3 regions of the Rossellomorea sp. NS-SX7 genome follow, and region 3 is predicted to be linked to each of the others. Evidence: predicted binding sites of a transcription regulator. Region 3 holds the regulator's gene; each other region holds the start of a gene.
The links. Region 3 encodes CtsR, which represses protease genes until heat stress. Its sites were predicted from a motif close to ATGGTCAATAAAGGTCAAACA; they were not measured.

Region 1: a site for CtsR is predicted at 2,581-2,601, ahead of clpB (ATP-dependent chaperone ClpB). Genes of this name have one in related genera too.
Region 2: a site for CtsR is predicted at 4,651-4,671, ahead of clpP (ATP-dependent Clp endopeptidase proteolytic subunit ClpP). Genes of this name have one in related genera too.

The regions. Positions count from the first base shown of each region.
Region 1 covers NZ_CM128249.1:1,111,381-1,118,487, forward strand. Annotated here, with positions in the region: gene ACUXV2_RS05390 (prolyl oligopeptidase family serine peptidase) at 63-836, shown strand; gene ACUXV2_RS05395 (metal-sulfur cluster assembly factor) at 906-1,214, shown strand; gene ACUXV2_RS05400 (undecaprenyl-diphosphate phosphatase) at 1,261-2,070, opposite strand; gene ACUXV2_RS05405 (YjzC family protein) at 2,268-2,447, shown strand; gene clpB (ATP-dependent chaperone ClpB) at 2,616-5,216, shown strand; gene ACUXV2_RS05415 (YjzD family protein) at 5,261-5,446, opposite strand; gene ACUXV2_RS05420 (hydrolase) at 5,691-6,434, shown strand; gene ACUXV2_RS05425 (hypothetical protein) at 6,456-7,107, shown strand, end outside.
Region 2 covers NZ_CM128249.1:3,348,080-3,355,186, reverse strand. Annotated here, with positions in the region: gene ACUXV2_RS16755 (ATP-binding protein) at 1-2,074, shown strand, start outside; gene ACUXV2_RS16750 (DUF6454 family protein) at 2,795-3,724, shown strand; gene clpP (ATP-dependent Clp endopeptidase proteolytic subunit ClpP) at 3,979-4,575, opposite strand; tRNA gene ACUXV2_RS16740 (tRNA-Arg) at 4,818-4,889, shown strand; gene ACUXV2_RS16735 (GNAT family N-acetyltransferase) at 5,093-5,512, shown strand; gene rpoN (RNA polymerase factor sigma-54) at 5,722-7,044, shown strand.
Region 3 covers NZ_CM128249.1:4,116,079-4,123,185, forward strand. Annotated here, with positions in the region: rRNA gene ACUXV2_RS20400 (16S ribosomal RNA) at 1-1,455, shown strand, start outside; rRNA gene ACUXV2_RS20405 (23S ribosomal RNA) at 1,647-4,580, shown strand; rRNA gene rrf (5S ribosomal RNA) at 4,679-4,795, shown strand; gene ACUXV2_RS20415 (CtsR family transcriptional regulator) at 5,470-5,931, shown strand; gene ACUXV2_RS20420 (UvrB/UvrC motif-containing protein) at 5,951-6,499, shown strand; gene ACUXV2_RS20425 (protein arginine kinase) at 6,496-7,107, shown strand, end outside.

The DNA of each region.
Region 1 (7,107 bases), 1.3 Mb from region 3:
CATGCTGTAAAAACTAGGATATCATATTACTGTTATCAGCGTACAGGAGGGAGCAAGTTACCATGATCGTAGTCGAGAAATCGAACATAGAAGACATTCCTTATCTTCACCTTGTAAAAGAAGAAGAAAAAAGCCAGGCTTTGCCAATTTGTTTTTTTATACATGGATTCACCAGTGCGAAAGAGCATAATCTTCATTATGCCTATTATTTGGCTGAAAAAGGCTTTCGGGTCGTACTCCCTGATTGTCTCGAACATGGTGAAAGAGCGACTGGAAAATCGGAAGAGGAACTGGGCAGCGTTTTCTGGAAGATTGTATTGAATAGCATTCATGAACTTTCCATCCTGAAAGGGCATTTCGAGAAAAAAGGCCTGCTGATGGAAAATGGAGTAGGAGTAGCAGGTACGTCAATGGGGGGGATTGTCACCCTTGGAGCTTTGACACAATATGATTGGATTTCATCAGCTGTATCACTGATGGGCAACCCTTCTTATGTGAAGTTTGCAAAAGCACAGTTGGCACATCTGAAATCCGCTGGCTATCAGCTGCCATTCAGTGAAGAAGAAGTGAAGGCAATCCTTAACGAGTTATCCCACTACGATTTAAGCTTGCAGCCGGAAAAGCTGAAAGGACGTCCGCTCATGTTCTGGCATGGGAAAAGAGACAAGGTCGTTCCATTTCACCTGACAGAAGAATTTTACAAAAGTATCCTCCCTGCGTATGAAGGGAATGAAGAAAACATCTTATTTGTCGCTGATGATAAAGCAGACCATAAGGTTTCTAGAGATGGTGTCATAAAGCTTGTGGAATGGTTCGAGAAGCATCTTTCGGCTTAACCTTTTGTCTTCAATGGCCTTCTTTGATAAGATAATGACAAGGTGAAATAAGAAAAGGAGAGTGTAACAATGGATCAGGATCTTAAAGATAATTTGATGGGAGCACTTGAACAGGTAGTGGACCCAGAATTAGGAATAGACATCGTGAATTTAGGATTGGTATATGACGTAGAGCTTGACGAAGAAGGTAAAGCGACTGTCACCATGACGCTTACATCTATGGGCTGCCCGCTGGCAGGGACAATCGTCGATCAAGTCAAGGCCGCGTTAAGTGACATCCCTGAAGTAAAAGAAACAGAAGTGGATATCGTATGGAATCCGCCTTGGAGCAAGGACAAGATGTCACGCTACGCAAAAATTGCACTTGGCATCACATGATCAAAAAAACCCCTTTTCAAATTGAAAAGGGGTTTTTTACATGGAATCAAATAAAAATAACAACCAATATACCGACAATCAAGCAATAAAAAGCGAAATATTTCAGGTTCCCATTGGCCATGATGTTCATGAACCATTTTAAAGAGAAGTATGATGCAATCAATGATCCAGCAAATGCCAGTAGATAAGGCATTGTCATCGATGCTGCCGGCGGGGTTTCAATCAAGTCTTTGATACCGAGAAGCATGACTCCGAAACTGACCGGAATATATAGAAGGAAAGAATAGCGTAATGCTGTCTCTGCTTTCATACCTCGTGCCATGGCTGCAACGATTGTGGCACCGGATCGACTGATTCCCGGAATCAATGCGACTGCCTGAGCGAGACCGATGATGAGGGCATCCTTCACGTTAAGGTCCCCATCGTTTTTTCTGCCGCGAAGATTACGGATAAGCCATAAAGCCGTTCCTGTGATAATAAGTGTAATTCCGATCGTTACGACGTAAGAAAGGTTATCTTCAATAAAATCTCCAAATAAGACGCCGATGACCCCGGCTGGAATCGTACCTATGATCAAATACACAATAAAATGGAAATCGCGCTTGTTCTCAGGTGTTTTTTCTTTGAAATAACCTAATCCATTGACAATAAGACGCCAAATATCTTCACGATACACTAATAATACTGCAAATAAGGAAGCTGTATTCACTAATATTTCAAAGGTCAATCCTGGTTCTTCTATACCCAGGAAGTACTGAGCAAGAACGAGATGACCGCTCGATGATATGGGAATAGGTTCAGTGAAACCCTGGAAAATCCCTAAAAATAAGTATTTCAAAATCAGATAAAAATCCATTGCATTTCCTCCAAGCGTAATTTCTCCACATTTTTTTATTTAACACCAAATAGTGACAGACTGTAAAGACTTTTTCCGAATGTTAACCAAACCGTAATCTAATGTTCAAGAAAGATACCTTCTTCTGGCATGCATGAACATCATCATGAAGAAGAAAATAAAAAAGAAGCCATGCTTCAAACAGAGGAGGTATCACAATGGGACAACCAAGACATTTCAGGGGCGGAGAAAAAGCGCCGAACAATGGGATCTATATTGAAATTGGTGAAACCGGAAGCAACGTAAACAATCCTCAAAAGCTTAAAATGAAAGCGGGAGACCGGTTCCCTGAAAATTCAAACCACAATCGTCACTGGACATACATGAGAAAACCTTAATAATGGAGTTTTTTTGGAACAAGGATGACCGTTTAGGAATTCAGGGAATTGGATTAAAAAATTTCTTGATTGATACGGTCATTCCTTGTTCTTTTTCTTTTTCATTATCATGATAAAGAGATATAATGAAGAAAAGGTCAATAAAGGTCAAGGAGAGGTGTTGAGCACATGAATGTTGATTCCATGACACACAGTATTCAAGAAGGACTTGCCGCTGCAGGCCAGATTGCCAAAGACCATAAGCATACCGATATACGGATACTTCACCTATGGAAGGTTTTTATTCAAAACCAGCATGGACTTCTTACATCCATCTATGAAAAAGCTGGGATAAATACGTCTGATCTCCATGATTTTATTCATCAAAAGCTGAAAGGAATTCCCGCGGTTGAAGGTTCTGGAGTACGGTATGGACAATACTTATCCAATGATGTAAACCGCCTGTTTATCGAAGGAGAAAAGCTCCAAAGACAATGGGGGGATGATTTTTTATCAATCGAACACTTAATCCTTGCTTTATTTCAGCAAACTGATCATCCCGTCAGCAAATATATGAAGGAAAAAGGAATCACAAAAGAGCAGCTGACAACGATCATTACTTCCATAAGAGGGGGAAAAAAGGTGAATACGCAAAATCCAGAAGTTACATACGAAGCACTTGAGAAGTATGGGAGGGATCTCGTAGCTGAAGTCAAATCAGGAAAAATCGATCCTGTCATCGGCAGGGACAGTGAAATCCGTCATGTCATCCGCATCCTTTCGAGAAAAACGAAGAATAACCCAGTACTGATCGGTGAACCGGGAGTGGGGAAAACAGCAATCGTGGAGGGGTTGGCGCAGAGGATCGTAAGAAAGGACGTTCCCGAGGGGCTTAAGGATAAAACCATATTTGAACTTGACATGAGTTCACTCGTTGCAGGGGCAAAGTTTCGCGGGGAATTTGAAGAGAGATTAAAAGCTGTCCTGACAGAAGTGAAAAAAAGCGAAGGGAAAATCCTTTTGTTTATCGATGAACTCCATACGATTGTCGGAGCTGGAAAAACAGAAGGTGCTATGGATGCCGGCAACATACTGAAACCAATGCTTGCCAGGGGTGAACTTCACTGTATCGGTGCCACTACGCTGAATGAATACCGAAAATATATAGAAAAAGATCCGGCGTTGGAGCGCCGCTTTCAACAGGTGTTGGTACAGGAGCCGAACGTGGAAGATACCGTATCGATTCTAAGGGGGTTGAAGGAACGATTTGAAATCCACCATGGTGTCAATATCCACGACCGCGCGATTGTCGCTGCGGCTAGGCTGTCAGATCGGTACATTTCAGATCGTTTTCTGCCGGATAAAGCGATTGATCTGATTGATGAGGCATGCGCAATGATCCGTACAGAAATTGATTCAATGCCTTCCGAGCTGGATGAAGTGACCCGTAAAGTGATGCAGCTTGAAATCGAAGAAGCGGCATTGACGAAAGAAAAAGATGAACAAAGTAAGGAACGTTTGAGCCGGATCATGGAAGATTTAAGTAATCTGAAAGAAAAATCCGGTGCGATGAAGCTCAAGTGGCTAAAAGAGAAAGAAAGCATAGGGGTTGTCCAGGAGAAGCGGGAAGAGTTGGAGAAGCTTAGACGCCAGCTTGATGAAGCGGAAAGCGACTATGACTTAAACAAAGCTGCAGAACTTAGACACGGCAGGATTCCTGCAATGGAGAAAGAACTTCAGTCCCTTGAACAGGAAATGATGAAGGAACAAGAGGGAAGGCTTGTAAGGGAAGAAGTGACGGAAGAAGAAGTGGCAAACATCGTAGCCAGATGGACCGGGATCCCTGTAACCAAGCTGGTCGAGGGTGAAAGGGAAAAACTATTGAAGCTTGATAAGATTTTGCATGAACGTGTCATCGGGCAGGATGAAGCAGTAGATCTTGTCAGCGATGCAGTGATCCGGGCAAGGGCCGGGATCAAGGATCCGAATCGACCAATCGGTTCGTTCATATTCCTTGGCCCCACCGGAGTTGGGAAGACAGAGCTTGCCAAGACGCTTGCCCACACTTTATTTGACAGTGAAGAACAAATGATAAGAATGGATATGTCTGAATATATGGAGAAGCATGCCGTATCAAGACTGGTCGGGGCACCTCCTGGTTACGTCGGCTATGAAGAGGGCGGACAGCTCACAGAAGCCATCAGAAGGAAACCGTATTCCGTGATCCTGCTCGATGAAATCGAAAAGGCTCATCCTGAAGTGTTCAATATATTACTGCAAATGCTCGACGACGGACGCATTACTGATTCGCAAGGGAGAACGGTTGATTGTAAAAACACGGTCATCATCATGACTTCCAACATTGGCTCATCCTATTTACTGGAGAGGAATAAAGATGAAAAAGAAATTGATGATGAAACGAAAGAGCTTGTGATGAAGCAGCTGAGGGGCTCATTCAGACCTGAATTCCTGAACCGAGTGGATGACATCATCCTATTCAAACCGCTCAGTATCGAAAATGTCAAAGGAATCATCGAAAAGCTGCTAACACAATTACAGTCCCGGGTAGAGGAACAGCAAATATCCATAAACCTGTCTGAAAAAGGCAAAGAGTTCATTGCACAAGCCGCTTACGATCCTGTCTATGGAGCACGCCCTTTAAAGAGGTATCTCCAAAGGGAAATCGAAACAAAGCTGGCAAGGGAACTGATTGCAGGAAATATTGGAGCAAATAAAGAAGTGATGATCGATGCCGGGGATGAAGGGCTGTATCTTACAGTAATTGAGTAAACAAGTGTACACATAATAAAAAGCAGCCTGCAACAGGCTGCTTTTTAATGATGATCCTCGACAGGATCGTTTGGAATGATCAATGTAATGACAAAAAGTAAAATTGTAATCGCAATTGATAAGATCAATCCTGTTTCAAAATGAAACGCTAATCCATTCATTGAACTTACAACGTAAGTTAACATCTGTGTTAAAACAAACGCCCAGAAAAATGTCCAGAAAAATCTCACGCCAGTCACCTCGTTCCTCTATTTTATCCATATGTAGATGGGTTACCACCATTTCCAATCTTTTTAATCATACCACACCTATTTTAAATAATAAATGGCGAATATGTGAAAATGTAACCCTTAACATTCGCTCTGCAGAAGGTAATAACTTGTTCATAATTTTACATTAAATAGGCAAACTTCCTTTCAAAAATTCTTTCTGTACATAAACTGTAGTGACTCACTATGTAAAAGGAGAATTTTAATGAATCGGCGATTGTTTCAATTAGATAAAGAGTGGTGCATGATTCATTATCCTGAAAGACCTAATGGATTCGCTGTCATGATCCTTGGTGACCATCACCATTATGTAGACGATAAAACAAGCTTTTGGGAGCAGCATGAAGCCAGGAAAAAGTGGATTAATGATTTAACGGCCAAAGGATACATTGTTTATTACAGCAATCTATATGGAGCCAATTGGGGTAGTGGTCAGGCAGTGGAGTTAGCGGTCAGACTATTTCAATATGTGAAGCGTAAAGAAATCATCAATGGCAAGATTCACATCCTGACAGAAGGGATGGGGGCACTTGTATTCAAAGAGCTCTATTCAAAGATGAAAAACGATATACGGGGAGTGGTGATGCTCACACCGTGTCTCTCCCTATATGAGCTGATCCAGCAGGAAAAAGAACAAAAATTCTTCTATAAAAAGCTTCTGAAAGAATTGGCTGAATCCAGGGGGATAAAGAAAGAAGACTATGAACAGGTTCTGATTCAATCACAATATGATTATGAGGTGTTTAAGGACATCCCTATTCCGCTTTATATTGTTCAATCCTATCATGTTAATCGTTATAAAAATCAATTTCCTCTCATAAAAGATATATATACACGTCGTTTAGGGAGAGGTTTTTCAACCGATCTCTTTTATGTGCTTCCGGAAAAAAGAAATTCACTAGGATTGAAATTTGCCTCTTACTTCTCATTACACGAGAAGGAATTATAGTCTTGATTAGGAGTGAGTGATTTGAATCATGCGATTGTGCTTGCGGCCCAGCAATATTTGGGATTTGAGCTCTGTAATGCCCTGCTGGAAAGAGGATGGACTGTGACAGCCGTTGATGACGATGGGGAAACTAAAGATAAATGGTTGGAAATAGGGAGAAACGCTAACATTCAATACGTTCCTACACATACTTGGGATCGGGAACTGCCGCTTGAATGCAGATTGTTTCTCCCTTATTATGACCAATTGGGCGGGAGTGAGTTTGAATGCATTGCATTGATAGAACAAGATTATCCTCATCGTGAAAACCTGCCCGAAATTGTTCAAATCTTTTCTAATCATTCTGAAAGAAATAAAGGAATGGGACACATTAAGGCTGCATCGAGCACCTTTTACCTGCCTACACTTTATGGTTCGCATCAACCTTCACAATTTCTTTTTTCTCAAATATTGTGTGGGAAGGATGAAGAACCTCAGTATGTAGATGATCCGAGTGGTGCCATCTATGTGAAAGATGCTGCCAATAGCATCATTAAACATTCAGGGGGCAGAGGAACTTACTCATTGAAATCACTCTCGGAAAACAGCTGGAAAGAAGCACTTTCTTATATAACCGATCAAGACATCATCCCTCCCGTACAAGAACGAAACAATGAAGGTGAATCCATCATTG
Region 2 (7,107 bases), 770 kb from region 3:
ATTGAAAGAAGAAGACCTTCTGGCTCATAACGAAGAGCTTGTCGCGCAGCAGGATGAGCTGGAATCACAGCAGTCGAAGCTAGAGCATCTCCTCAATGTAGCGAAAATACGCGAGCTCCAATTGGAACGGCGCAATGAATTCATCAACGGCATATCATACTCCCTGCATAAACAGGAAGTACTGGAAAGCATTGTGGAGTCCATGTGCGGAGTCATGGGTGCATCCCGCGGCATGGTCGTCCTCATGGATGAGCAGAAGTCCCACGCTGCATTCGGGATTTCAGAACAGGGTGCGGTGCAGTTCATAAACTACATGTATAACGGCCTGCATCAGCGCCTATTTGAAAAGAAAGAACCATTCTCCGCAAAGCGTGAGCTGGTGGATTCGGAAAAAGGATATCATGTTGAGACGATGTTCTCTTATGATCTATTCATTCCGGTCCTGTCCCCTGACAAAGAAGTGGAAGCCATCATGGTTTTCAGCCGCTTTGCAGAGGATTTCAGAACGGAAGAAGTAGAGGAATATAGAAGTCTTAGCAAGCAAATCTCGATATCCCTGCAGAAGATCCACCTTTTCGAAGAGACGGAAAAAGACCGCCATATGAATCAAGAAATCCTGAATAACATCCAGGAAGGGATTCAGCTGGTGGATAACACAGGGAACAGCCTGCTGATGAATACGAAATTGTCTAAAACCATCAAAGGCGAATTATGCGCGCTGCAGCAGGCTCCATATGAAGAGTGGAAGCAGGCCCTTTTAAGTCAGGTGGAAAATAAAAAAGCGCTCAACCGCTATTATGAGATGGTCATTGAGGAAGGGAAAACCGGCAGACACATCCATACGTACCACCTGGAGGAAGGCAGGACAGTCTATCAGGTTTACTCGGAATCCCTTTACCGGGGAGACGAGAAAGTCGGGACCATCTTCGTTCACAGGGATATCACAAAGGAATTCGAAGTGGATCAGATGAAATCGGAATTCGTCTCAACGGTCAGCCATGAGCTGCGCACGCCGCTGTCGAGCGTCCTCGGCTTCACTGAATTGATGCTGACCAAAGACTTAAAGCCGGAAAGAACGAAGAAGTATCTGACAACCATCTATCAGGAAGCGAAACGATTGACCTCGCTTATCAATGATTTTCTCGATGTTCAAAGGATGGAGGCGGGAAGGCAGACCTTCGACAAACGATACGAAGACATCGTCCCGATCATTCAAAATGTCATCAATACTCAGAAAGTCAATGCACCCCATCATACATTCACGATTGAAAAAGATACGGATTGTACGATGGTTCTCGGTGATAAAGACAAATTATCACAAGCATTTACGAACCTGATCAGCAATGCCATTAAATATTCCCCTGATGGAGGGAATATCACCGCACGCATCTATGAAAAACAAGATAAGGTGTTCATCAATATCATCGATGAAGGCCTCGGCATACCGGACGATGCATTTCCGAAGCTGTTCACGAAGTTTTATCGCGTAGATAATTCAGACCGAAGAAGGATCGGCGGAACAGGATTAGGCCTGACGATCGTGAAGGAAATCATTGAAAACCATGACGGCAGCATCAGGGTCGCCTCTGAAATCGGGAAAGGAAGCACATTCACAATCAGCCTCCCGATGGTGACACTGCAGACCTTCAAGGAGGAAGAGAGCAGTGGGGACGGCATGACGATCACTGTCATTGAAGATGATATCAACCTGGCTTCTTTACTGACTACTGAGCTTTCCGGCAGCGGATTCCAGGTGCAGCACAGCAAAACCGGGGAAAACGCCATTGAAAAGATCACAGCACACAAACCCGATGCGATCGTTCTGGATATCATGCTCGAAGGAAGCATGACAGGGTGGGATGTCCTTGAAACCCTTAAGGCAAATGAAGCGTTTTGCAACATTCCCATCATCATATCGTCCGCATTGGATGAAAAAGAAAAAGGAATCACACTAGGCGCAGTCGATTATCTCGTGAAACCCTATCATCCAAGTGAACTATCAAAAACCATCCTCCACCTGTTACTGAAACAAGGGAGGAATGGGGAAGTACTCATACCGTTTAAAAAAGAATAAAAATTGAAGACCATTTTTGAAGGCCCGTCCCAGAACGCGTTAACGTATCAACGCATCGAGGGACGGGGCCTTTGGTGTTTATGGAAGCCTCTTTTCGCATAGATTGTTGCTATTTTGACCATCCTTATAAGAGGTGATAAAATACTCAGATAATGCCTTTATTTGTCCTCATAGTTCAGATGATAACTGCAATTGTCATAAGCCAAAAACAGGAATGCTTTAATTTATATGATTGAAATTCCTTGTGAAAATCATCGAGAGTAGCTTCACCTCTACTAATTCTATGTTGATTAGTACAGGCCAAAGTTTTAATATTATTCTCCTTTAAAATTTGTAATGCATCTCTACTGGACGAATATGGGGAGAAATCTTTTGGATGTATAAAGTGTCCATTGCCATAGTTCCATCACGGTCAACAAAAACTGCTTCAATATTCATTGGTATGGTATTCCCCCTTTTATTACCATATTCAACTTTCCTGCCCGTTAGCTGAATAAGCCTCTCTTTATGTAATACCATAAAAAGTAAATTATTCCTTATTTTAATTAAAAGCAACAATCTTTACGAAAAGAGTCTTGTAAATTATTTAAAGCTGATGTAACTTCTGTGTAAAATCTTTGTAGGAAGCTATCGTTCCTTCTAATTTGCTTTTAAAATGCTAGTGAAAAGGGATAATGCCAAATTATTTCTTTATCACAGATAGTCATTAGGAGGAATCGTATGAGAAACGTCATGGCATTACTTACAGGTGTTTTGTTCATCAGTATGATATCAACGGCAGTAGTTGCGGAAGATAATCAGAATCTGGAAGGATCATTCAAAGAGCTTTCACGGAATACTGAATGGAAAAAAACAGATCGGATTGAGCTTCAATTCGATGCCTATCATCCTCAAGGAATGACAAAGGTCGGGGATACATACTATATGTCTTCTGTAGAAATCCTTGAAAAACCCGAGAAATATGAGACTCCTGAAAATGGATATGACCGGTCTGCCGGGAAAGGTATCGGCCACTTATTCATTTTCGATGAGCAGGGGAAATTATTGAAAGATATTAAGCTGGGCGAAGCTGATATGTATCACCCGGGCGGAATTGACTTTGATGGGGAAAATATTTGGGTCCCTGTTGCAGAATATCGTCCAGATAGTGAGTCGATTGTCTATAAAGTTGATACAGATACACTTGAAAGCAATGAAGCATTCCGTGTGAATGACCATATCGGCGGCGTCGTTCATGACGATAAAACGGGGAAAAATCTCGGTGTCAGCTGGGGATCCCGTGAATTCTATGAATGGGGAAAACAGGGTAAAGAGTTGAAGAAAGAAAAGAATGACAGCCACTTCATCGATTATCAAGACTGTGAGAATGCAGGCGGAGGGAAAATGATTTGCAGTGGTATTGCCGAATTGAACAATCCGGCATCCGAAACAGGAAAATACGAACTTGGCGGTTTGGCGCTGCTGGATATGAAAGACTTTTCTGTTGAACATGAAGTCCCTCTTGCTGAGTTTTCTTCCCAAGGGCATGTCATCACTCGTAATCCAGTCTTTTTAGAAGAATCTGATGGCAGGCTTCAACTTTTTGCTGTACCTGATGATGATGACGAAGCGTCGCTTGTCATTTATGAGACAGGTATAGATGAGGAATAAACAGGGTCATTCGCTATTGAGGAACCTCACTTAAACTAAAGACAAGTTCACCACATCATCATTCTGAAAAATGATCTCGTAGTTGCTGCGGGGTCATTTTTTTGTAAGGGATTTTCTCGTAACAAGTATTCGTTGTAGTAGACAGTCTAAATAGTCTACAGTATTAATACGAAAAGCAACAATCTATTAGAAAACAGCCTTATGAAAAAACCCCGACGGCATTAACCGTCGGGGCAGTTCTCTCAATAAGAGATTTATTTATTGTTCATTTCGTTGCGCGTGATGATGCGGTCGATCAAACCGTATTCTTTCGCGCGTTCTGCAGTCATGAAGTTGTCGCGGTCCGTATCTTTCGCGATGACTTCAAGAGGCTGGCCAGTGCGCTCGGAAAGGATTTGGTTCAGTTTTTCACGAAGGAATAGGATGCGCTTCGCAGCGATCTCGATTTCCGTCGCTTGACCTTGTGCTCCGCCAAGCGGTTGGTGAATCATCACTTCTGCATTTGGAAGGGCAAGACGTTTGCCTTCTGCACCTGCAGCAAGAAGGAATGCACCCATTGAAGCCGCCATACCGATACAGATAGTTTGGACATCAGGCTTGATGTACTGGATCGTATCATAAATTGCCATACCCGCCGTGATGCTTCCGCCAGGAGAGTTGATGTAAATGGAGATATCCTTCTCAGGGTTTTCAGACTCCAAGAAAAGAAGTTGTGCTACAATAGAGTTTGCCACATTATCATCGATGGCGCTTCCAAGCATGATGACACGGTCTTTCAACAGACGTGAATAGATGTCGTACGCACGCTCGCCGCGGTTTGTTTGTTCGATAACTGTAGGAATTAAGTTCATCCTTCGTTCCTCCTTAAAATACACTTTTTTATTTTTAATTAATACATATTCACTTTGTACTGTAATCATACACTGTTGGTCAATAAAGGTCAAACCTGACGCACCAGTGATTCTTACACTATGTAATCCTTTCTACATCATACCCATCCATTCCTTTTTTAAACAGAGAAAACGTATTGCAATCCTGAAAAAAGTAACTTATAATATACTTTCGTACGATAGTTTTCCAAAATCCTATACATGCCCTCGTGGTGCAACGGATAGCACGTAAGATTCCGGTTCTTAAAATGGGGGTTCGATTCCCTCCGAGGGCGTACGATAAAGCGTCTCAATCCCATATATGGGATTGAGACGCTTTTTTATGTACAGATATCATAGTAAACAAAGATTTTGTTTAAAATAAGCATTTTCATTGAATGGTTAACCCTCTATCATAGTGTATAAGTCTTCAAAATATAGATTCAATCAGGAAGATGTTCTTTTTGAATATAAATATCAATGAGGAGTGGTGTGAAACATGGAGTTTGAGTTTGTCGAAAAATTGACCAATGATCAGATTCAATGCCTGCATCAGTTATTTCAAACGGAATGGTGGACAGCAGGCCGTGAGTTAGACGATATCAAAGTCATGGTAGAAAATTCAGATGTGATCCTGGGAATCTGCCAACCAGATACGAATGAACTTATTGCTTTTGCAAGGGTCCTTACAGACTATACATACAAAGCATTGATCCTTGACGTTGTCGTGAAAAGAGAACATAGAGGTAAACAATTGGGAAAAATATTGTTTGATAGAGTGGTTGAACATCCTTCGTTAAAAGGGGTAAAACATATTGAACTTTATTGTAAACCAGAGATGCTCCCATTTTACCAACGCTGGGGATTTTCTACGGAATTGGGAGAACTGCAATTTATGCGGATGACAAAGGGGTCTTAGTCCCCTGGCAGTATGCAACGCATAATAGGAAGATGTGTTTGAGAATGCAGATAATAAAGACTTCAATATATCTTTCTACTAATCTTGCAGACAACTAAACATCTTTCCTACTCCAGCCTCATAAAATGAAGGGAAAGAAACCGTTACCAAACAATTCCCATTAACGAAACCCCCATTTTCATGTAAAATGAAGGGAGGAGGTAAAAGGTATGAATTTGAACACAGGATTATGGCAAAAACAACAAATCAAGCTTCAAATGACACAGCAGCTTTCTCAAGCCATCACCATCCTCCAATATTCCACGTTGGAACTGAATGCTTTCCTTGAATCGAAAGCGTTGGAGAATCCCCTCATACAATTAGAAGACCCCGTAATGGACAAACCCGATCGAGGAGAGTCTTACCAATATAAACGTAAAGATGCGATAGATTTCACAGAGTTTCTATCAGTCTCGAAGAAAACGCTTGAGGAACATCTTTTTCTTCAGCTAGATTTGAAATCGCTTTCTAATGATGACATGAAAATCATGAAAGACTTGTTTTACAGCTTGGATGAAAATGGATATTTGCGAATCGAGTCTTCAGAATTCCTTTCCCGGAACAATCTGCAAATGTCTCAACTCCAACACTATATAGGCAAGCTGCAGGAATTAGAACCTGCCGGAATTGGAGCGTGCTCACTGCAGGAGTGCATTTCCCTCCAATTAAGACGCAAGGATTCGACGGAATTGGCTCTGACGATCGTGGAGGAGCATTTCGAGGATTTTGCCGCGAAAAAGTGGAAGGGAATCGCGAAAGAATTGAATGTTGGACTGAATGACATCCAGAAGGCAGCCGATCTCATTCAGCAGTGCAATCCGCGTCCGGGCGCCATTTACAGCGATGGACCGTCTCATTATATCGTCCCTGAATTAGTGGTCAAGGTGTTGGACGATAAGGAAGTGAAGGTCTCACTATTTGATGGGACGACGGTGAAAGTGATCTATAATGACGAATATAAGGATTTCCTTGAGCACCATCCCGATAAGGAAGTCGGGAGCTATCTCAAGGGGAAAGAACAGGAATTCCAGTGGCTGCTTCAAAGCTTGCAGCAGCGCAAGCAGACGATTTTAAAAGTAGGCAAATTGATTGTAGAGAAGCAGAGTGCTTTTTTCCTTCAAGGCCCATCCGGCCTGCAGCCGCTTACGTTAAAAGAAGTCGCCGAAGAAGCTGGTGTCCATGAATCGACGATCAGCCGTGCCGTTAAGGGAAAATATATGCAAACCCCTTTTGGCATATTTGAAATGAAGTACTTCTTCAGTGCTGCCATCAAATCGGTTCATTCTGAAGATAGCGGCGCAGCATCCTCCACGACGATCAAGAATGAAATCCAGCGCCTCGTCGACGAAGAAGATAAGAAGAAACCGTTATCGGATCAGAAAATCGTCAATATGTTAATTGACAAAGGATATGATGTTTCACGCAGGACCATTGCCAAATACCGGGATCAGCTCGGGATTTCATCTTCTACGATGAGGAAGCGGTATGAGTAGAGTGGAGTAACCGTGGTTCCCTAGAGGTTAGGGGCGGTTTGTGGACAATGTCAGTGGAATGCG
Region 3 (7,107 bases):
GCGGCGGACGGGTGAGTAACACGTGGGTAACCTGCCTGTAAGACTGGGATAACTCCGGGAAACCGGGGCTAATACCGGATAACTCAGTTCCTCGCATGAGGAACTGTTGAAAGGTGGCTTTTAGCTACCACTTACAGATGGACCCGCGGCGCATTAGCTAGTTGGTGAGGTAACGGCTCACCAAGGCGACGATGCGTAGCCGACCTGAGAGGGTGATCGGCCACACTGGGACTGAGACACGGCCCAGACTCCTACGGGAGGCAGCAGTAGGGAATCTTCCGCAATGGACGAAAGTCTGACGGAGCAACGCCGCGTGAGTGAAGAAGGTTTTCGGATCGTAAAACTCTGTTGTTAGGGAAGAACAAGTGCCGTTCGAATAGGTCGGCACCTTGACGGTACCTAACCAGAAAGCCACGGCTAACTACGTGCCAGCAGCCGCGGTAATACGTAGGTGGCAAGCGTTGTCCGGAATTATTGGGCGTAAAGCGCGCGCAGGTGGTTTCTTAAGTCTGATGTGAAAGCCCACGGCTCAACCGTGGAGGGTCATTGGAAACTGGGGAACTTGAGTGCAGAAGAGGAAAGTGGAATTCCAAGTGTAGCGGTGAAATGCGTAGATATTTGGAGGAACACCAGTGGCGAAGGCGACTTTCTGGTCTGTAACTGACACTGAGGCGCGAAAGCGTGGGGAGCAAACAGGATTAGATACCCTGGTAGTCCACGCCGTAAACGATGAGTGCTAAGTGTTAGAGGGTTTCCGCCCTTTAGTGCTGCAGCTAACGCATTAAGCACTCCGCCTGGGGAGTACGGTCGCAAGACTGAAACTCAAAGGAATTGACGGGGGCCCGCACAAGCGGTGGAGCATGTGGTTTAATTCGAAGCAACGCGAAGAACCTTACCAGGTCTTGACATCCTCTGACAACCCTAGAGATAGGGCTTTCCCCTTCGGGGGACAGAGTGACAGGTGGTGCATGGTTGTCGTCAGCTCGTGTCGTGAGATGTTGGGTTAAGTCCCGCAACGAGCGCAACCCTTGATCTTAGTTGCCAGCATTCAGTTGGGCACTCTAAGATGACTGCCGGTGACAAACCGGAGGAAGGTGGGGATGACGTCAAATCATCATGCCCCTTATGACCTGGGCTACACACGTGCTACAATGGACGGTACAAAGGGCAGCGAGACCGCGAGGTTTAGCCAATCCCATAAAACCGTTCTCAGTTCGGATTGCAGGCTGCAACTCGCCTGCATGAAGCTGGAATCGCTAGTAATCGCGGATCAGCATGCCGCGGTGAATACGTTCCCGGGCCTTGTACACACCGCCCGTCACACCACGAGAGTTTGTAACACCCGAAGTCGGTGAGGTAACCTTTTGGAGCCAGCCGCCTAAGGTGGGACAGATGATTGGGGTGAAGTCGTAACAAGGTAGCCGTATCGGAAGGTGCGGCTGGATCACCTCCTTTCTAAGGAATATATATGAAACGTTTGACAGTCGAAGTTTTGTTCAGTTTTGATGGTTCAACCATCAAAACGAGGTATCTCGTATGAGATACACGTTATTTGTTCTTTGAAAACTAGATAAAGATATATTGATAGTCAAGAAATTACCGAGTATCGCCATTTTAGGTTTTAAACCTTATGTAACAACCAATTCGGTTAAGTTATGAAGGGCGCACGGTGGATGCCTTGGCACTAGGAGCCGATGAAGGACGGGACTAACACCGATATGCTTCGGGGAGCTGTAAGTGAGCTTTGATCCGGAGATTTCCGAATGGGGGAACCCATTGTTCGTAATGGAACAATATCCATATTTGAATACATAGAGTATGGAAGGCAGACCCAGGGAACTGAAACATCTAAGTACCTGGAGGAAGAGAAAGCAAATGCGATTCCCTGAGTAGCGGCGAGCGAAACGGGATGTAGCCCAAACCAAGAGGCTTGCCTCTTGGGGTTGTAGGACACTCTATACGGAGTTACAAAGGAACGGAGTAGACGAAGAAGTCTGGAAAGGCTCGTCAAAGAAGGTAACAACCCTGTAGTTGAAACTTCGTTCCCTCTTGAGTGGATCCTGAGTACGGCGGGACACGTGAAATCCCGTCGGAAGCTGGGAGGACCATCTCCCAAGGCTAAATACTACCTAGTGACCGATAGTGAACCAGTACCGTGAGGGAAAGGTGAAAAGCACCCCGGAAGGGGAGTGAAAGAGAACCTGAAACCGTGTGCCTACAAGTAGTCAGAGCCCGTTAACGGGTGATGGCGTGCCTTTTGTAGAATGAACCGGAGTTACGATCCCATGCAAGGTTAAGTCGATGAGACGGAGCCGCAGCGAAAGCGAGTCTGAATAGGGCGAATGAGTATGTGGTCGTAGACCCGAAACCAGGTGATCTACCCATGTCCAGGATGAAGTCCAGGTAACACTGGATGGAGGTCCGAACCCACGCACGTTGAAAAGTGCGGGGATGAGGTGTGGGTAGCGGAGAAATTCCAATCGAACTTGGAGATAGCTGGTTCTCTCCGAAATAGCTTTAGGGCTAGCCTCATGTGTAAGAGTCTTGGAGGTAGAGCACTGTTTGGACTAGGGGCCCTCATCGGGTTACCGAATTCAGACAAACTCCGAATGCCAAAGACTTATCCATGGGAGTCAGACTGCGAGTGATAAGATCCGTAGTCGAAAGGGAAACAGCCCAGACCACCAGCTAAGGTCCCAAAGTATACGTTAAGTGGAAAAGGATGTGGAGTTGCTTAGACAACCAGGATGTTGGCTTAGAAGCAGCCACCATTTAAAGAGTGCGTAATAGCTCACTGGTCGAGTGACTCTGCGCCGAAAATGTACCGGGGCTAAACGTATCACCGAAGCTGTGGATTGACACCTCTAGGTGTCAGTGGTAGGAGAGCGTTCTAAGGACAGTGAAGTCAGACCGTAAGGACTGGTGGAGTGCTTAGAAGTGAGAATGCCGGTATGAGTAGCGAAAGATGGGTGAGAATCCCATCCACCGAATGCCTAAGGTTTCCTGAGGAAGGCTCGTCCGCTCAGGGTTAGTCGGGACCTAAGTCGAGGCCGATAGGCGTAGACGATGGACAACAGGTTGATATTCCTGTACCACCTCTTTTCCGTTTGAGCAATGGGGGGACGCAGGAGGATAGGGTAAGCGCACTGCTGGATATGTGCGTCTAAGCAGTTAGGCTGATGATGAGGCAAATCCCATCATCGCGAAGGCTGAGCTGTGATAGCGAGCGAATTATAGTAGCGAAGTTCCTGATTCCACACTGCCAAGAAAAGCCTCTAGCGAGGAAAAAGGTGCCCGTACCGCAAACCGACACAGGTAGGCGAGGAGAGAATCCTAAGGTGAGCGAGAGAACTCTCGTTAAGGAACTCGGCAAAATGACCCCGTAACTTCGGGAGAAGGGGTGCTCTTTGAGGTGCATAGCCTCGAAGAGCCGCAGTGAATAGGCCCAGGCGACTGTTTAGCAAAAACACAGGTCTCTGCGAAGCCGTAAGGCGAAGTATAGGGGCTGACGCCTGCCCGGTGCTGGAAGGTTAAGAGGAGTGCTTAGCGCAAGCGAAGGTGCGAATCGAAGCCCCAGTAAACGGCGGCCGTAACTATAACGGTCCTAAGGTAGCGAAATTCCTTGTCGGGTAAGTTCCGACCCGCACGAAAGGCGTAACGATCTGGGCACTGTCTCAACGAGAGACTCGGTGAAATTATAGTACCTGTGAAGATGCAGGTTACCCGCGACAGGACGGAAAGACCCCGTGGAGCTTTACTGTAGCCTGATATTGAATTTTGGTACAGCTTGTACAGGATAGGTAGGAGCCTTGGAAGCCGGAGCGCCAGCTTCGGTGGAGGCGTTGGTGGGATACTACCCTGGCTGTATTGAAATTCTAACCCGCGCCCCTTATCGGGGTGGGAGACAGTGTCAGGTGGGCAGTTTGACTGGGGCGGTCGCCTCCTAAAGAGTAACGGAGGCGCCCAAAGGTTCCCTCAGAATGGTTGGAAATCATTCGCAGAGTGTAAAGGCACAAGGGAGCTTGACTGCGAGACCTACAAGTCGAGCAGGGACGAAAGTCGGGCTTAGTGATCCGGTGGTTCCGCATGGAAGGGCCATCGCTCAACGGATAAAAGCTACCCCGGGGATAACAGGCTTATCTCCCCCAAGAGTCCACATCGACGGGGAGGTTTGGCACCTCGATGTCGGCTCATCGCATCCTGGGGCTGTAGTCGGTCCCAAGGGTTGGGCTGTTCGCCCATTAAAGCGGTACGCGAGCTGGGTTCAGAACGTCGTGAGACAGTTCGGTCCCTATCCGTCGTGGGCGCAGGAAATTTGAGAGGAGCTGTCCTTAGTACGAGAGGACCGGGATGGACGCACCGCTGGTGTACCAGTTGTCTTGCCAAAGGCATCGCTGGGTAGCTATGTGCGGAAGGGATAAGTGCTGAAAGCATCTAAGCATGAAGCCCCCCTCGAGATGAGATTTCCCATCACTTTATGTGAGTAAGATCCCTAGAAGATGACTAGGTAGATAGGTCAGAGGTGGAAGCATGGTGACATGTGGAGCTGACTGATACTAATCGATCGAGGACTTAACCACAAAGAGTCATTTTAAATGAACACAAGCGGCAATACCGGTAATCTTGACATCAATCCTTTATCTAGTTTTGAAGGAACAAACCTTCAATTGAATATTCGTCTGGTGATAATGGCGAAGAGGTCACACCCGTTCCCATGCCGAACACGGAAGTTAAGCTCTTCAGCGCCGATGGTAGTTGGGGGCTCTCCCCCTGTGAGAGTAGGACGTCGCCAGGCAAATAGGAAAAGCAGCTCATAGGAGTTGCTTTTTTGTGTTGATTCAAGTTCGTTAGGTTTTGGATTGTGAGTGGTTTTGAAAAATTAAGTATAGAAATTGAAAAAATATCTGGTTTTTTGAAAAAATATGGCCAGGAATTAAAAAAATAATCATCAGTTTTGAAAAAAGTCTCCTCATTGCCAAAAGACACAACTTCGAATGATTCCTAAATCAATGTATCTTAATCATTTCATTGAAAATCATCAAACTTTTCCCTTTTTAAGCCCTTTAATTTGTCTATTGTTAATAAAAACCCTCGTTCTTGCTGAAAAAGCAAGTCATGTTCTTCTTAATACGTAAGTATTTCATTCAAATCTCAAGAAATTGAATACCAGGTTGGATGCCACATCCGATATACAATCAAAAAGCCTCAAACCCCAAACCCTAACAAACCTGTAAAGACACCCCCTAGTAAACCCTTAATCTTCCGTTAACTTTCCAGCCCAACCAACATACAATACCTTAGGCTGAAGGAAAGGATCTTAAAACAAACTCAGGTAAACTCCTTTTCATACGTTTAAAAGTTTTCCAAAACAGGAAAACTTCTAAGGGTAAGTTCACAATTGCAAAGTTCATTTCCCGATTGTATAATTATAGTCAAATATAGTCAAAGTCAAAATGAGGAGGAGGTTTGATGAGGAACATTTCCGACATCATCGAGAGTTATTTGAAGAATGTTTTGGAACTGAGTGAAAGTGAAATAGTAGAGATAAAACGAAGCGAAATAGCTGATAAGTTTCAATGTGTTCCTTCTCAAATTAATTATGTGATCAATACCCGTTTCACGATTGAAAGAGGGTATGTGGTTGAAAGTAAACGTGGCGGCGGGGGTTATATCCGGATTATGAAGGTGAAAGCCCATGACCAGGTCCATCTTATAGATCAGTTGGTATCGCTTGTGACGAAAGCAATCAGTCAGAATACAGCTGCAGATATTATTTTCAGGTTAGTGGAAGAAGATATCATTTCGGAACGTGAAGCCAAGATTATGCTGAGCGTCATGGATCGTTCAGTGATCATGGTGAACCTGCCTGAAAGAGATGTGCTTCGGGGGAGAATGTTGAAGGCTATGCTGGATAGCCTGAAGTATGAGTAAGGGTTGAGAGGTGAGTTGGATGATTTGTCAAGAGTGTAATGAGAGGCCTGCTACTCTTCATTTCACTAAGGTAGTGAATGGGGAGAAGACAGAAGTGCATTTATGTGAACACTGCGCCCAGGATAAGGGAGATAAGTTTATGTTTGATACTTCGCCTGGATTTTCCGTGAACAACTTATTGGCAGGTCTTCTTAATATATCTCCTGCGTTCAAGCAGGCGAAAACGTCAGAAATTCCTCAGCAGGAAGTGCTGCAGTGTGAAAAATGCAAGATGACGTTTCAGCAGTTCATCAATGTCGGACGGTTTGGATGTTCTCACTGTTATGAGACCTTCAAATCACAACTGGATCCCATTTTGAAACGAGTGCACAGCGGCAATGTCGAGCACCATGGGAAAGTTCCTGAGCGTATGGGCGGAGCCATCCACTTAAAGAAAAGGATCCTTCAATTGAGGACAAATTTGCAAACATCAATCGAAAATGAAGAGTTTGAGCAAGCAGCCGAGATCAGAGATGAAATCCGCTCCCTGGAGAAAGAGGTTAAGAACGAGGGAGGAGATGCTGAATGAGCCTGGAGAAATTTTTGAGTAATGCCGTCAGCTCCTGGATGAATGAAGAAGGTCCGAAATCGGATATTGTACTCAGCTCTCGGGTGCGGCTGGCCCGTAATTTCACCGATTTCCGCTACTCCACCTTATATTCTGCAGAAGAAGCAAAAGAAATCGTCAGCAGGGTAAGGGATAAGGCCCATTTATACCCAAAAGATCTTGGTGAGTTGGAATTTCTGGCTACGAATGAGATTCAACCTCTTCAAAAAAGGGTATTGATGGAGAAACACCTGATCAGTCCTAATTTAGCGGAAAATGAAAAAGACGGTGCAGTGCTTTTATCAAATGAAGAAGATGTAAGCATTATGATAAACGAAGAAGATCATATTCGAATACAGTGTTTATTCCCGGGTCTGCAATTGAACGAAGCGTTGAACCGGGCCAATGAAATTGATGATTGGTTTGAAAGTGAATTCAATTATGCGTTTGACGAGAAACATGGATACTTAACGACATGTCCGACAAATGTTGGAACAGGATTAAGGGCTTCTGTCATGATGCACCTTCCAGGTCTTGTGCTGACCCAGCAGCTGAACCGTATCATTCCCGCCATCAATCAGCTGGGGCTG